DNA from 3 places in the Paenibacillus sp. P46E genome. Region 1 is predicted to be linked to each of the others. Evidence: riboswitches for the same ligand, from Rfam matches in the RefSeq annotation. Region 1 holds a riboswitch; each other region holds the start of a gene.
The links. Region 1 has a riboswitch for cyclic di-AMP ahead of A3849_RS24310 (C40 family peptidase). Riboswitches for the same ligand answer to the same signal wherever they lie in the genome.

Region 1 (2,201 bases):
TCACGGAGCAACCTGCGTTCAGGTGACCTGGTATTCTTCAATACCTTTGGATCAGGAGTCTCCCATGTCGGCATTTATGTCGGTGGCGGAAAATTCGCACAATCTTCCAGCTCACGCGGTGTAACCATAACTTCGCTGAGTCAAGCTTACTGGGCCAACCGCTACGTTGGCGCTAAACGAGTGATGAGCACTACAGCTTACAAGACTGTTGCCTACGATTAATTGAAGCTTGTTCCCCTCACATTACACCTCTAACACTAAAAGTAATTTATACAAGCCCGGTAGCTGATTATTGCCGTAATCATTTTCCGGGTTTTTCCTTTTCCTTATTCTCCCTTTTACACACATTTTAGAGCTTTGAAACACCTCTTTTGATAAAAATTCCAGTAACACCTTCCATGCAGCTCACTTACAGCGTAAAGAACCAGCGTAAATCAAGCATTTTTCTCTTAATAGGCTCAAAAAATATGTATTAATATGCTTTAGGTGATTGCCAAGTGCTTCCGTCTTTGTTACAATTATCGCAGTGAGTTGATAGTAACATTTTTGTAATTATTCAAACCTGATTTACAAAGGTTTTGTCATTGTTTTAATCCGTAAGCTAATCTAATCAATAGTCATGCCGAGTTCCTTATTCATTAGGGAAACGGGGGAACCGATTTTGGGTGAATTGACCTCCTATTTACAGAGGGGTCATAGGGGACCTTCAACCGAACCCTTAAGCTAACCTCGTAGGCATTTGGAAGGGGTATTCACTTTTGAAGAAGAAGCTAGCAGCAGCATTACTCAGCTTTTCGATCATTCTTACCATCGGAGCAGGAAGCGCTTTCGCAGACTCCAAAATGGATCAGGTTATCGACAAAGCCATCGGAACTAAATACGTCACCGGCGGAATTTCGACTAACGGGTTCGATTGCTCCGGATTTACCATGTATGTGTTTGATAAGATGGGAATTAACCTTCCCCACCAGTCCGGTTCCCAGTACCAGATGGGCACTGCCGTATCCCGTGATAATATCAGACCGGGAGATCTCGTATTCTTCAATACAAGCGGCAAAGGCGTATCTCATGTCGGCATTTATGTCGGTGAAGGCAAGTTCGCACACGCTTCTTCCAAGCGTGGTGTAACCATCAGCTCGCTGGGTGACAGCTACTACGTCAACCGCTACGTTGGCGCCAAACGAATCATGAGCACAGATGCTTTTCAAGCAGTAGCAACCGATTCCCAAGATAATGACGATGTACAATAAGCAATAATTTTGTAACCGAACAGGCTCTTATCCAGGATTTTTGCCGAAATCTTGGAGGGGGCTTGTTTTTTTGTCCAAAGATAAGAATTTATATGTTTCACGCAATAAATTATCCTTATATTTCTCGCTGATACGGGTACCGTCCTTAAAAGGACGGCGAAGCCGTTTCCACTTGCTATAAAAATTACTTACCCTTCTCGTTATTTGCAAAACATAAAATCCCGCGATTTTTGTAATTTTTTAAAATATATTGTTTGTGCGTCGAAATCGAACCGTTTTGTATATAATTATGATATAACGTTTCGTTCTGAAGGGAGGCGGATGGCGGATGATTAGTTCTCCGGTAACTTTTTACGTTGTCCCCATGCAAGTTAATCACGCTGCAGAAATTTGTGAATGGGTATACAAACCTCCGTACAACATTTATGGCTGGATGTCCTGGGAGCAAATGCAGGCTCTGGATATTGAGTTTGGCGATCCCCGGCTGCGGAGTGAGCAATACGTCTCGGTGGTGAACAGCCAAGGGTTTCTCTGTGGCTTTGCACAGCTGTTCCCGATGGAAGGTGTAGTTCGGCTCGGAATTGGTATGCGGCCTGAGCTATGCGGGCAAGGCTTGGGGCATCTGTTCATGAACGCCATCGTCAAGGCAGCCCTCGCACGGTATCCGGAGCGTGAGATAGATCTGGAGGTACTTACCTGGAACCAGAGAGCCATTCGTGCTTATCAAAAAAGTGGCTTTACGATTACGGATACTTATGAACGCCGGACTCCAACGGGCGATAAGCCATTTTATTGTATGGTCTATGATAAATAGCACAAATCATTCGTTTTTTTGTCACAAACCCTATGATAACGCTTTACCTTCTTGTATAATGTAGGAAGCAGCTTACATGGAGGGGACGGATGCAGATGCAGAAATGGATCATGAGCGGTTTGTTTTTCGCCGCCTGC
Region 2 (2,201 bases), on a different contig from region 1:
GACTCCCCATATCTGACGCCTCACCCCTTCCGCGGGAAGCGAAATGAGAGTGCTCATGTGAAGCTTGTCGCCGAGGCGGCAGCGGAAATAAAAGGGATTGATTTACAGGAATTAGCTGAAATTACGTATGCGAACGCACTGGAACGATTTGGAATTGTCTGAAAACGGGAGAAAAACAGGTGAAAAAAGAAGTATAGCCGATATATTAAACTTTTTTAATAAAGAAATGGCTGATTATTACAATATTTTAACGATTTTTTTACGTAAACGTGGTTGAATCGTGCTTTACAACATGCATCAAAACAGGATATCATCTTTTCAGTGAAGTGAGCTGTTGTTACTGTGACAGTCACAATTTCATGGATCGTCTCGCTGAGTCTCCGTATGGAGAACGGGGGAACCAATAATGATCTGCCGCATGTCCGTACATAGAGTACAGCATAGAAATGCCGCAGACTTTATTTGATTTCTTCACGTGGTCTTTGGGGTGAATTTGAGGGCAACCGCCGTGAGCGGGTGACCTGAGATAGGGCGTCTCTCTTATGCCCGAACCCGACAGCTAACCCCGTAAGCGCAAGTAAGAGAGGAAACCTCGTGCATAAACATTCCCGCGTATTCTGACACCCGGAGAGCCACGAAAGAGTCCTCTGTGAACTCTTTTGGGCTTTTTTTGTTTTTTGAATAATGGGGATGTTCCCAGCATACTGTTATATAACAGATGTCTGGAGTAGCTATGCCGAGCAGGCGATCCATGAGCAGGAAACGCTAAAGCAATGCGGGCGTATCCTGTGCAATCTCAAACCTAGTTTCGTCAGAAGTGATAAGTCACCTTTGCTATACAACTTGGACGACGGGGCTATGTAAGGAGGATGGAGAGAGTGGGCGTATTCCAACCAGAAGTATCCCATGATTCGCAATCATCCAGCAGGTCTTTCGCATTACGGTGGAAGCAAGTGAATCCTCGCGTACTTTCGCTTGCAGGCGCAGCATCAATTGTAATCGCGCTGGTAATTCTGCTGTACGTACACGGTCAAAGCATTAAAGAAATAACTTTAGTAATAGACGGAAAGGTACAAACGCTGGAGACGCGGGATGCGCTGCTCAGCGATGTGCTGGCAAAGGAACAAATTTCGCTTCAGCCGCATGATGCTTTATCCATTGGCCTTAGTGATGAAATAAAAGACGGCGACCGTGTCGTAATCAACCGTGCGCAGGCCCTTAAGCTTACTGCGGATGGAACAACCCAAACGCTGTACACGACCGAGGATACCATCGGTCAGGCGATTGACAAACTGGGCATCAGCCTGGAAAGCTACGATAAGATTTATCCTTCGCTCAACACTGCAGTTTCTGCCGACATGGAAATCAAAATTGTCCGAATCAACAAGCAAGTGGTACAGCGGACAACGAATTTGCCTTTCCGAGTGATTAAGACCGCAGACCCCTCCCTGACTAAGGGAACTGTAAGAGTTGCACAAGCAGGCAAACCGGGCGTAATGATCCAGCATATAGAGAAAATCTATAAAGATGGCGAGCTGGCATCTATGCGTATGGTGGGCAAGGAAGTACAGGCGGTTACCAAAGACAAGATCATTGCTATTGGTACCAAAGCACTTCCCAAGGCTGCTGTAGCTACTACTGCAACTTCCAATTCAACCACTACCACAAAATCATCTAAAGTTAGCGCGAACAGCAACAATGTTGCCAGCAAGGCAGGTATGGATTTTGAGTACAAAAAAATAATTAAAAATGTATCCATGACGGCTTATTCATCTGAAGAGCCAGGTATCGGTACCCGTACGGCTTCCGGCACACGCGTAACGGAAGGTAGGACTATCGCTGTAGATCCAGACGTAATACCTATTGGCTGGTGGGTGTATATTGAGGGACTTGGGTTTCGCCGTGCAGAGGATACCGGCGGTGCCATTAAAGGCAACAAGGTAGATGTCTATTATGATTCACTGAGCCATGCCCGTAACTTCGGCCGTAAATCGCGTACGATTTATGTGATTGGACCTGTGAAGCCAGAGCTGAATTAAGCAGCAGATTTTTGCAAAATAGCGTTTTATAAGATATAGTGAGGGTAGCACTTAAGACTGTTACGGAATTATAGAGCTGCCGCTCATCACTTATACATTCTTTAGCCAATAAGAAGGGGAGCGAATCCTCTTCTTTTTGCGTTTCAGAGTAAGGAGTTTTGT
Region 3 (2,201 bases), on a different contig from region 1:
GCATTCCCTGCTGATCTTCTTTTTGATTTAATTTTGAACTATGTTACAATCAGGAATATCATTGTTAACAACCGAATTGTTAGCAAAATAAACTACCAGGAGGGTGAACCCCTAATGTCCATACAACAAATCCGCAGTCTTGATGAATTGCATCAATACATTGCACAACCCGGCAAAAAACTGCTCTTCAAGCACAGTACCACCTGCCCGATCAGCGCCAAGGCGAATGAAGAATTCCAGGCTTATGTCCAGAGCTCCGGTACTCCCGCTGCTGTGGTTCATGTGATTGAAGACCGTCCGGTCTCCAACCAGATTGCTGAAGATTTCGGCATCAAGCATGAGTCCCCGCAAATCTTCCTGCTGGAAGATGGTGAAGTCCGGTGGAATACCTCCCACTGGAAAATCACCCGCGATGCCCTCAAGGAAGCTGTGAGCCAATGAGCCAGCCTGTAATCATTTATTCTACAGCCAACTGCAGTGACTGCAATCAGGTGAAGCAGCTGATGAAGGAGCAGGACATTCCTTTTGAAGTACGGGATGTAATGACCAGCACAGTCTATCAGGAAGAAGTTGAGAAGCTGGGCTTCATGGGCGTTCCTGTTACAGTCTCCGGAGCACATGTCGTCAAAGGGTTCAATCTGCCCGAGCTGAAGGAGCTTATCGCAGCCGCAAAATAGATATACCCGAACGCTGGCAGGAGAATGCCGCGTACGGATTCATTGGTTCACTTGCACAAAAGGGTATCCGGGAGCTGTTTGCCCCTGGATACCCTTTTGTCTTGCCTAGGAAATGGTCCGCATTCTAAGGCAGAAATAAAAACCGGCGTGCGAATGAGATAATGGGCCAATATTCAGTAAGATATATGGTTTTATCCGTTTATTTCCTTCGAATTATCCGATTTCAACGTGAAATTGGCGCAGCACCTCCCTTTTCCTTTTTTACAAAGACCTCCCCGAAGCAGTATGATTCGTTTTGAAAGTAATTCATGAAAAATTACATGAACGCTGAATTCCCGGCACACGGGAAACGGGGGAACCACCGGGCCACAAGGCCTTATTGGGGTGAATCCTAAAGAGACTGTAGAAGTGCGGTCTCACAAGGTAGGGCGACTCTCACCGTCCGAATCCGACAGCTAACCCCGTAAGCGTATAGAGAGAGATCTTAACCCGCCAAGCTTAAGCGCCAGGTTTATTTAAGCCTGTACCGAAGCCGCAGCAGAGGTTCTCCTCTGCTGCGGCTTTTTTGCATAATTATTTAAACTGATAAAGATTTCATATTATGAAAGGATCGTGAGATCATGCCAGACCCAGTATCGCTTCAGCCCGCTTCCGAAGCCCGGTTTGCGGAGTATGTTCAGAAATACAGCAGGAATGTCTGTGCACTCAGCAGCCTGCTGCTCGGGCAGGGTACCGGGGCCGAGGAGGCTACGATTAAGACCTTCGCAGTGCTCTATGAGCCTTTCCTGAAAAAGAGCTTCGACCCGCAGGCCTTCTCCCTTGAAGCCTACCGTGCGTGCATTCAGCAATGCTCCCGGCTTGCGCAAGCCCAAAATCCTGGCTATGCAAATGTGCTGTCCTGGGAACATCAGCTTGTACAAGCGCTCCGGTATGGCATGGTGCTCCCCCTGCCCGAAATTAGCGCCATTCTCCAGAGAAGTGTGCCCGACCTTAAGGCGCAGCTCAGACAGGTGCGCGAACAAATGGCGACGCAGGCGGTCTTACTGCCGAAATCCAGTTTAACTGCCGGGTGAGGTGCGTGAGCGTTCAGCTTTTAACGTCATATATTCAGGTATTCAGGCAAAAGAGCTGCGGCATCCTGCCACAGCTCTCTCTATTTGCCTAGCGCTTGCCTTTGCCTCCCTTGGCGAACCTCAAGAAAGCCATGCAGCAGCCTAATAATCCTATACCCAGCATTAACGTCTGCAACGCTCCGAGCCAGGTTGAGCCTTCCGGCCGGATCAGGCTGCTGATGATAATCAGCAGAATCGAAGCCGCTACCAGCAAAGGCGTTCGTTTTTTCTTCATGAATAGTACCACTCCTTACTTATAAGGTACACCATATGAAGTGGTTTCGCCAGAACCGGCTGGATTTGTTACATACTCAAAAAAATCAAAATCAGCATAATGCTGATGCTTTACACGATCCGCACAGGTCAAGCCAACAAAAGAACCTGTAAACTCACCATACTTGCTGTATTCATC

Region 2: it holds a riboswitch for cyclic di-AMP, as region 1 does, so the genes downstream of both, A3849_RS22680 (resuscitation-promoting factor) here and A3849_RS24310 (C40 family peptidase) in region 1, are expected to answer to the same signal.
Region 3: it holds a riboswitch for cyclic di-AMP, as region 1 does, so the genes downstream of both, A3849_RS01850 (hypothetical protein) here and A3849_RS24310 (C40 family peptidase) in region 1, are expected to answer to the same signal.

What each region holds. Positions count from the first base shown of each region.
Region 1 is NZ_LVYZ01000065.1:16,561-18,761, reverse strand. Features, by position in the region: gene A3849_RS24315 (C40 family peptidase) at 1-222, shown strand, start outside; cyclic di-AMP (ydaO/yuaA leader) riboswitch at 611-753, shown strand; gene A3849_RS24310 (C40 family peptidase) at 759-1,250, shown strand; gene A3849_RS24305 (GNAT family N-acetyltransferase) at 1,579-2,064, shown strand; gene A3849_RS24300 (c-type cytochrome) at 2,160-2,201, shown strand, end outside.
Region 2 is NZ_LVYZ01000059.1:12,448-14,648, forward strand. Features, by position in the region: gene A3849_RS22675 (TatD family hydrolase) at 1-162, shown strand, start outside; cyclic di-AMP (ydaO/yuaA leader) riboswitch at 361-589, shown strand; gene A3849_RS22680 (resuscitation-promoting factor) at 879-2,039, shown strand.
Region 3 is NZ_LVYZ01000002.1:104,707-106,907, forward strand. Features, by position in the region: gene ytxJ (bacillithiol system redox-active protein YtxJ) at 115-441, shown strand; gene A3849_RS01845 (glutaredoxin family protein) at 438-677, shown strand; cyclic di-AMP (ydaO/yuaA leader) riboswitch at 993-1,163, shown strand; gene A3849_RS01850 (hypothetical protein) at 1,298-1,750, shown strand; gene A3849_RS01855 (hypothetical protein) at 1,839-2,024, opposite strand; gene A3849_RS01860 (glycoside hydrolase family 43 protein) at 2,040-2,201, opposite strand, start outside.